One region of the Streptomyces sp. NBC_01012 genome, then DNA from elsewhere that is predicted to be linked to it. Evidence: riboswitches for the same ligand, from Rfam matches in the RefSeq annotation. Region 1 holds a riboswitch; the other holds the start of a gene.
What was found. A riboswitch is a leader RNA that binds a small molecule or an ion and turns the genes downstream of it on or off. The one in region 1 is predicted to bind cobalamin.
Positions count from the first base shown of each region.

Region 2: another riboswitch for cobalamin. It lies ahead of OG623_RS02740 ((2Fe-2S) ferredoxin domain-containing protein); the one in region 1 lies ahead of cobN (cobaltochelatase subunit CobN).

Region 1 is NZ_CP108688.1:3,650,821-3,655,539, reverse strand. It holds gene OG623_RS16465 (precorrin-8X methylmutase) at 1-18, opposite strand, end outside; gene cobG (precorrin-3B synthase) at 92-1,411, opposite strand; cobalamin riboswitch at 1,644-1,788, shown strand; gene cobN (cobaltochelatase subunit CobN) at 1,858-4,719, shown strand, end outside.
Region 2 is NZ_CP108688.1:620,944-625,662, reverse strand. It holds gene OG623_RS02750 (FAD-binding protein) at 1-455, shown strand, start outside; gene OG623_RS02745 (hypothetical protein) at 379-1,932, opposite strand; cobalamin riboswitch at 2,192-2,315, shown strand; gene OG623_RS02740 ((2Fe-2S) ferredoxin domain-containing protein) at 2,454-2,804, shown strand; gene OG623_RS02735 ((2Fe-2S)-binding protein) at 2,834-3,487, shown strand; gene OG623_RS02730 (glutathione-independent formaldehyde dehydrogenase) at 3,655-4,719, opposite strand, start outside.

The sequences.
Region 1 (4,719 bases):
CTTCTCGTACTGATGCACAGTGCTGTCGCTTTCGTCTTCGAACTTCGGGTGATGCGCGCGGGGGTGATGCGTGCGGGGTGATGCGTGGTGGTCAGGTGCGTGGGCCCCTGGCTGCCGCCACGGCGGCGGCGAGCGCGGCCGGGTCGCCGGCCAGGACCGTCGTCGTCTCGGCTGCCCGGTCCCTCCGTACATGGGAGATCCGGTGTCCCTCGGGGGTCGCGACCACGTCGATCCACTCCCCGTGGGGGTGGCCGCAGCGGCGTTCGCACCCGGACCAGTACACAGGCAGCCGGCCGGCCGGTCCGACGGCGGCCCCCGCATCGGCCCGTACGTCTGCCAGCGACTTCGCGCAGCCTGGCTGTCCGATACAGGCTCCGACACCCGCCCAGGGGGAGCCTGGCCCGGTGATCAGGCCGGACTCCGAGAGGGCGGTGAGCAGGTCCTCCGTACGGCCGGGCGCGATCCCGGTGACCACGGCTCCGCGCCAGGGGGTGAGGCGCAGCTCCCCGGCGCTCGACAGCAGCCGCCACTGCGCCAGGTCCAGCCGCCCCAGCGGTACGCCGACGGACAGCGCGGTCTCGTGGGTGCCGCCGGGGACGGGGCCCGGGGCCGGGTGCAGTGCTTCGAGGGGGCGGGGGAGGTGGCCCGGGGTCACGGTGACGCCTGCCCTGCGCAGCCGGCGCTCGACCTCGGAGGGCAGCGCCGCCCCGCTGTCGGGCAGGTCCCTGATCCGCCAGGCGCCGCTGCCGCGGGCCGCGTCGAGGAAGGCTTCGGCGGCGAGCAGCGCGGCGCGGGGGGCGTCGGGGGAGGGGACGCGGTGTACGGCGTCGCCGTCCCCGACGCGCAGCAGGGCGCCGCCGGCGTCGCCGCGCAGGGTGAGGTCGGCGCCGAGAGCGTCCACGTCACCGCGGCCGTCGTCGAGCGCGAACAGAAAGCGTCCGGAGAGCGCAGTCGCGCTCTCACTTCCGCACAGAAGGCGGTCAAGGCCGGTCAGCCAGGGGCGGATGTCGAGGGCCCCGAGGCCGTCGAGCCCGGAGAGCGGGGACGCGACCACATTGCGTACGCGCTCATGGCGGGCGGAGGGCAGCAGCCCGGCCTCGTCGAGCAGCCCGGCCAGCTCGGCACCGCACTCAGGGGCGAGCCCGCGCAGCTGCACGTTGCCACGGGAGGTGAGATGCAACTCACCGTCACCGAAACGCTCGGCGGCCTGCCCCAGCGCCGCCGCACGGCGGGATGTCAGCACTCCGCCGGGTATGCGGATCCGCGCCAGCGCCCCGTCGTCCGCCCGGTGCAGACGCAGCGCGCCGGGGCAGGCGTCACCGCTGCTCCGGGCACATGCGTCGCCCGTGGACCGGGACGTGACGGCCTCGGACGAGGTCGTGAGGGGGGAGGCGGGCATGGCGGCGAGCATACCGACCGTGACCGTGGCGGGGCCCTGCCGTCACTGTGACCTACCGGACACCCGGCGCCGTGCCGGTCGGTGGCCTGGTCCGTGGCCCGCCGGACACCCGGTGCCGCGCCGGTCCGTGGCCCGCCGGACATCTGGTGCCGCGTTCGTACGTGACCTAACCGGACAGCCGCTGCCGTGCCGGTCGGAGCGGGGGGCCGTCTGGTCAGGACCCCCCACCTGCCGCCTACTATGCCTAGCGGCGGTCCGTTCGGGCCGTCATCACCAAAAGGTGACATGGAGGAAGCCCGGTGAGATTCCGGCGCGGTCCCGCCACTGTGAGCCCGGCCCCCTGAGGCCGTGCGAGTCAGGAACTCCTTTCCCCACGCTCTCGGCTCCGCCCGAGCAGGGGAGATCCCAATCGGACAACTGCCTGGGGCGTGGACACCCCGGGGAAGGGCTGACGCCGCATGATCCTGCTCCTGTCGACGTCCGACACCGACCTGCTGAGCGCCCGCGCCTCCCAGGGCCCGGTCAGCTACCGCTACGCCAACCCTTCCCGGCTCGGCCCCGATGACCTTCCGCAGCTCCTGGACGGCACCGACCTGGTCGTCGTCCGCCTCCTCGGTGGCGTACGCGCCTGGCAGGAGGGCCTCGACCAGGTGCTCGCCACCGGCCGGCCCGTCGTCGTACTGACCGGTGAACAGGCCCCCGACGCCCAGCTGATGGCGGCCTCCACCGTGCCCATCGGCATCGCGGCCGAGGCGCACGCCTACCTCGCGCACGGCGGCCCCGCCAACCTGGAGCAGCTGGCCCGCTTCCTCTCCGACACCGTGCTGCTCACCGGCCACGGCTTCGAGCCGCCCGCCCCGGCCCCCGCGTGGGGTCCGCTGGAGCGGACCGCCCGCGATGTCACGGGCCCGACGGTCGCGGTGCTCTACTACCGCGCCCACCACATGAGCGGCAACACCGCGTTCATCGACGCGCTCTGCACCGCCGTGGAGGACGCGGGCGCCCGCCCCCTCCCGCTGTACGTCGCCTCGCTGCGCACCCCCGAGCCCGAGCTCATCGACGAACTCCGGTCCGTCGACGCCATCGTGACCACCGTCCTCGCCGCGGGCGGAACCAAGCCCGCCACGGCGTCCGCGGGCGGCGACGACGAGTCCTGGGACGCGGGCGCCCTCACCGGCCTCGACGTACCCGTCCTCCAGGCGCTCTGCCTCACCAGCCCGCGCGCCGCCTGGGAGGAGAACGACGAGGGTGTCTCGCCGCTCGACGCAGCCACCCAGATCGCCGTGCCCGAGTTCGACGGCCGTCTGATCACTGTCCCGTTCTCCTTCAAGGAGATCGACGAGGACGGTCTGCCCGCGTACGTCGCCGACCCCGAGCGGGCAGCCCGGGTCGCCGGGATCGCCGTACGGCACGCGAGGCTCCGTCACATCCCGGCCGCCGACAAGCGGATCGCGCTCGTCCTGTCCGCGTACCCGACGAAGCACTCCCGCATCGGCAACGCGGTCGGCCTCGACACCCCCGCCAGCGCCGTCGCCCTGCTGCGCCGCCTGCGCGCCGAGGGCTACGACTTCGGCCCTGAGGAAGACATCCCGGGCCTGGTCTCAGGCGACGGCGACGAGCTGATCTACGCGCTCATCGAGGCCGGTGGCCACGACCAGGAGTGGCTGACCGAGGAGCAGCTGGCCCGGAATCCGGTCCGTATCCCCGCCGCCGACTACCGCCGCTGGTTCGCCACGCTGCCCGCCGAACTCCGTGAGGCGGTCGAGGAGCACTGGGGCCCCGCGCCCGGCGAGATGTTCCTCGACCGGTCCCGCAACCCCGAGGGCGACATCGTGCTGGCGGCGCTGCGCCGCGGCAATCTGCTGATCCTCATCCAGCCGCCGCGCGGCTTCGGCGAGAACCCGATCGCGATCTACCACGACCCCGATCTGCCGCCCTCGCACCACTACCTCGCCGCCTACCGCTGGATCGCCGCGTCCGCCGACGACAACGGCTTCGGCGCCGACGCGATGATCCACCTCGGCAAGCACGGCAATCTGGAGTGGCTGCCCGGGAAGAACGCGGGCCTGTCCGCCGCCTGCGGCCCCGACGCCGCGCTGGGTGACCTCCCGCTCGTCTACCCGTTCCTGGTCAACGACCCCGGCGAGGGCACCCAGGCCAAGCGTCGTGTGCACGCCACCCTGGTGGACCATCTGGTGCCGCCGATGGCCCGCGCCGACAGCTACGGCGACATCGCCCGCCTCGAACAACTCCTGGACGAGCACGCCCAGATCGCCGCCATGGACCCGGCCAAGCTGCCGGCCGTCCGCGCCCAGATCTGGACGCTCATCCAGGCCGCGAAGCTCGACCACGACCTGGGCATCGAAGGCCGCCCCGAGGACGAGGGCTTCGACGAGTTCATCATGCATCTCGACGGCTGGCTCTGTGAGATCAAGGACGTCCAGATCCGTGACGGACTGCACGTCCTGGGCGCGGCCCCGGCCGGCAAGGACCGCGTCAACCTGGTGCTCGCCGTGCTGCGCGCCCGGCAGATCTGGGGCGGCACGGCTTCGCTGCCCGGCCTGCGCGAGGCGCTCGGCCTCGACGAGTCGGCCGCCACCCGCACCGCCGCCGACACGGTCGAGGAGCAGGCCCGCGCGCTCGTCCAGGCCATGGACGACGCCGACTGGGATCCGGCGGCCGTCGCCGGTGTGGCCGAGGGGCATCCCCGGGCCGTCGCCGACATCCTCGACTTCGCCGCCCGCGAGGTCGTGCCCCGCCTCGCCGCGACGACCGACGAGCTGGACCACGCGGTGCACGCGCTGAGCGGCGGCTTCGTCCCGGCCGGCCCGTCCGGATCCCCGCTGCGCGGCCTGGTCAACGTCCTGCCGACCGGCCGTAACTTCTACTCCGTCGACCCGAAGGCCGTGCCCTCCCGCCTCGCGTGGGAGACCGGCCAGGCACTCGCCGACTCGCTCCTGGAGCGCTACCGCGCCGACAACGGCGACTGGCCCACCTCCGTCGGCCTGTCCCTGTGGGGCACCAGCGCGATGCGCACCGCGGGCGACGACATCGCGGAGGCGTTCGCCCTGCTCGGCGTGCGCCCCGTCTGGGACGACGCCTCCCGCCGAGTGACCGGCCTGGAGTCGATCCCGTACGAGGAACTGGGCCGCCCGCGCATCGACGTCACGCTGCGCATCTCCGGCTTCTTCCGCGACGCCTTCCCGCACACCATCGGCCTGCTCGACGACGCCGTACGCCTGGCGGCCTCGCTCGACGAGCCAGCCGAGCGGAACTTCGTACGCGCCCACACCCAGGCCGACCTGGCCGAACACGGGGAC
Region 2 (4,719 bases), 3.0 Mb from region 1:
ACGACGCCCTGTGGTTCCCGAGCTCCGTCGGCCGTCGCCGGGACGGTTCCACCGTGGTCTTCCCCCACATCTGGGACCGGGCCAAGCCGGGCATCGTCGCTGTCAACGCCGCGGGACGCCGGTTCGTGGACGAGCCGGTCTCCTACGACCGCTTCGTTCGGGCCATGTATGCCGAGCACGCATCCGTACCGACGATCCCGGCGTGGCTGGTCACCGACGCGCGAACGCTGGCCGCGTACGGACTCGGCGTGGTCCGCCCACACACTCCACGCTTCCTACTCGAACGGCATCTGCGATCCGGCTACCTGCGCACCGGCACGTCCGTGCGCCGTCTCGCGGCCGCGCTCGCTCACCCGGCCCGAGTGACCGTCACCCGGGTCACGGCTTGGCGTACTTCAGTGGGCGCACGTACAGGTCGCCCTGGATGGCCCAGAGCTTCGCCTTGCGCATCGTGATCCTCAGCGCGTAGAAGGAATCGCGATCGAGGTTCATCACGGATGATTTCTCCCACGTAAGCTGATGCCATCCGTTGCTGAGCTCACGGAGCCGGCTGCTGTCGGCTTCGAAGCCGCGTTGGATCACGGTCCCTGCCTGGTCCATCAGGTCCACATCGAGCCACCCGCCGTCTTCGATGTCGATGAGCAACTCGATGTTCTCGCCGAAGAAATTGAGTCCCTGTGTGGTGAGCGAGGACGGCGCGTTTCCGCTACGGCTCCCGTAGCAGGCGAACTTGTCCTTCCTGATGTATCCCCGGCCGAGTGCGGACTCGCGCCAACCGGTGTGTGGGCCCTTTCCGCCCATGTAGTAGAAGTACATCTTGTCGTCGATTTCCACGGGGGTCGAGGAGAAGATGACGCTGCTGTCGAAGTCTCCGCGCGGGTACTTCCCCATGCCCTTGCCGTGTGGGATGAACGTGCTGTCATCGAGAGCGACGTCGTTCCACTCGGTGAGGTTGGTGGACCACTGCAGTGCCAGGTCGACGGTGTCGTGGTACGGAAGAGTGGTGTCGCCGTCCCGGTACAGCGAGGCGAGCCCGAGGTAGAGGTCGCCGTACTCGAAGACCGGCATCGAGTAGATCTGCGAGTCGAACCCGTTGCCCCGGTGGACCTCGACCGGTTTCGACCAGTTGATGAAATCCTTGGACCGCGACATGGCGGATACCCGGATATTGCTGTCCCACAGGCGTGTGATCAGGACGTACTCATCTGTACGCGAGTCGCGGAAGACCAGGTTGTGGCAGTCCGCTCCTGGAGAAGGGCTGTTGGCAGGCCAGGGCTTCAAATCGCTGAAGTGAATGCCGTCGGACGAGAATGCCACGCACAGCGAGGTTCCGCCGGCTTCGCGCAGCGTGATCAGCTTGTACCGACGGGTGGGGTCGGGGTCTGCGGGGTCATGGAGGACGGATGTGCCCTGAACGTTTTCGAACAGGATGTTGTTGTCCTTGCTGCCTTCGAAACCGACCAGGCCCAACATGGGCTTCGTCCAGTGCACACCGTCAATGGACTCCGCGTAACAACACCCGGTTTTTCTGTCGGCGATGACGTAGTCCTGTCCGCGTCTTTTCTCCGGAGGAGTGTTGAGTGATGCGGGGTCGCGGAGGAAGAGTGTGTAGTAGCAGCGGAACTTCTTGTGATCGGCATCCCAGAAGACGTTCGGGTATCCATTGTCGAAGCGCGGCTCCCACGGCAACCTGGGATGCTCGAATATCCCTTCCCTGAACAGGGGGTTGTGCTTCTCGTCCTTGACGAAACCGCCCATCTCGATCCGGCAGTTCGCCATTCCCTGGTGACCGTTCCAGAGGCCGGTGTCGAAGGCGAAGTACTTGTGCGGCCGGCTCGTCGGATCGGCCGGTCGTGATCTGCCGGCCGTGGGGGCGGCCGACGGACTCGCCGTCGCCGGTTCCGCCGCGGCGAGGATGCCCGCGGCGCCCATCGCCGTCGTGGCCAGGCCTCCGACCACTACGCCCCGCCTGGTGACTCCGCTGAAGGGTTCGTCGCTCATGCGCTCTCCTCGGCTTGGCACAAACTCATTGAACCGGACAGCAGACGTAAGATGTCTGCTGTTTGGTGGTCAGGCTCGCAGTGGCCGACATGGAGTGCAAGACCCTGGCGCCCACTTTGTGGATGCCGTCGACCGGCGGGCCCGGCACCGGCAGGATGCGATGATGGCTGCGACAGGGCGACGGCGGTCCGAGGAAGCCGGTGAGAATCCGGCGCGGTCCCGCCACTGTGATCGGCGAGCGGATCCCGGCAACTCCACCACCCCGCAGGGGCGGGAAGGACGGGACGAGTGGTGACCCGAGAGCCAGGAGACTCACGCGGTCGCCTCCTCGATGGACGCCGGGGCGGATCTCCCCGGAGAGAGGGCGGTTCAGCGTGCCTGAGAAGCCGGACGAAGGAACCTTGGCCGAGGCCGAGGCCGAGGCCGAGGGGACAGGGGCGGCGGCCGGCCAGGTGCCGTGCCGGATCGTCGTGTGCCGTGACTGTTGCTGCGGCACCGCCAAGGTGAGCGGAATCGATCACGCCGCGCAGACGGCACGTCTACGCTCCGAGGCACCCGTACGTGTCTCCGAATGCCTCGACGTGTGCGACCAAGCCAACGTTGTCGTGGTGCAACCCTCCTCCGCCGGCCGGGCAGCCGGCGCCAGGCCGGTGTGGCTGGGGCTCGTCAACGATCCCCGAGCCACCGAGGACATAGTGGACTGGGTGCGCGCCGGCGGTCCTGGCATCGCCCCCAAGCCCGAGATTCTCGACCTGTACGCCTGCCTGCCGCCCGGCGCCGCGCGGTCTCCGAGAGTCCCGTGAAGGATTCCGTTCGGGCACCCGGGGCGGTCGTGGCAGAGGCCCTGGACGATGTGGCGGCCATCGGGGGCTTCTTCGCCCTGCGCGTCGGAGGGGATGACGAGGGCTGGTGTCCCGTGGACCACTTCTACAGCCATGGCTTCGCCGACCTGTCCACCGCCGTTGCCGCCCGATACCGCACCACCGAGCTCCGCGTCGGAGTCTCCATCGCGCACCTGGGGTACGCCGCCCGTCTCTGGTCGCCCGTGCTGGCCTGCGTGCTGCTGCACGGAATCGTGCCGGACCTGAGAGCGTTGCAGCGCGCCGACGACAGCTCGGAACTCAGGCTGCCCGAGCCCGCCGGCTGGTATGCCGACTCGCTGTCCGACCGTACGGGCAGCCTGTACGCCGAGGTGATGCGGCACCTCGACGGCCTGCGCGCCGGCTTGCACGTCAAGGTCGCTCCGCGCCTGCTGTACGGGAACGCCGCGTCCGCGTTGGCCGGATCAGGCGGCGTGCTGCTCTCCGCCCACCCACATCTGCGTGCTCCGCTCGGCGAACTCCTCACGGATCTGCTCGGCAGGGGACAGCTCGCCGGTACGGGGCAGTTGACCGGGCCGGACCTGGCTTTCCGCCGTCGCAGCTGCTGCCTCTACTACCGCACTCCGAGCGGCACGACATGCGGGGACTGCTGTTTCGCGGGCTGAGACGAGACGGGGCACCCCCTCGGGGGTGGCGCTCTCCGTCCCGAAGGTCGCTTTCACATCTGCCGCCTCCCGCGCCGGCCGTCCCCGGCCCCGGCCGAGGGCCGGTGTGCACGGCCTGCATCGCGGGACGTCGGCCGTGCACCGGCTCGGCGCATCGGGGGTCGGGATCAGGCGGCCTTCAGGCCGGGCTTGAGCACGACCTTCGAGTACCCGTCCTCGCGCTTGTCGAACCGCTGGTAGGCGTCCTGGGCATCCTCCAGCGGCAGCCGCTTGGAGACGACGAAGCTCGGCTCGGCGCGGCCGGCGACGATGAGGTCGCGCAGCTGCTGGTTGTAGGCCTTGACGTTCGCCTGGCCGGTCGCCATCCGCAGCCCCTTCTCCCAGAACTTGCCGACGTTGAACAGCAGTCGGCCGTGCGCGGCGTCCTCGTTCGGCGCGCCGGGATCGGAGGGCACGTAGAGGCCGACCACCCCGAGCATCCCGGTGGCCCGGACGCTCTGGACGAGGGTGTTGAGCACGACCGCCGGCTGTTCCTCGCCCTCCTGCACGGTGGCCTGGTATCCGACGGCGTCGATGCCCTTGTCGGCACCGGCCCCGTCGGTCAGCTCGATGATCTGCTCGGCCGCGTCGACCTTGCTGTAGTCGACGGGCACCGCGCCGATCTGCTCGGCCAGTGCCAGGCGGCTCGGCACCTTGTCGACGCTGAACACCTTCGACGCCCCTCGCAGAACCGCGGAGTAGGCGGCCATCAGCCCGACGGGACCGGCGCCGGAGACCACCACCGTCTCGCCCGGGCTGACCTGCGCCAGCTCCGTGGCGTGGTACCCGGTGGGGAAGATGTCGGCGAGCATCGCGAAGTCGTCCTCGTGCTCGGTGCCGGGCGGCAGTCGCAGGCAGTTGAAGTCGGCGAACGGCACACGCAGGTACTCCGCCTGCCCGCCGGTGTACGGGCCCATCGACACATAGCCGTAGGCGCCCCCGGCGAAGCCGGGGTTGACGGTCAGACAGAAGGCGGTGCGGCCGGCCAGACAGTTCCTGCAGAAGCCGCAGGCGACATTGAACGGCATGCTCACCCGGTCACCCGGCTTGACACCGGCAACGCCCGGTCCGACCTCCTCGACGATCCCCATGTTCTCGTGCCCGAAGACGATCCCGGCCTCCGCCGCGGTCCGACCCTCGTACATGTGCAGGTCGGAGCCGCAGATAGCGGTCGACGTGACCCGGACCAGGGC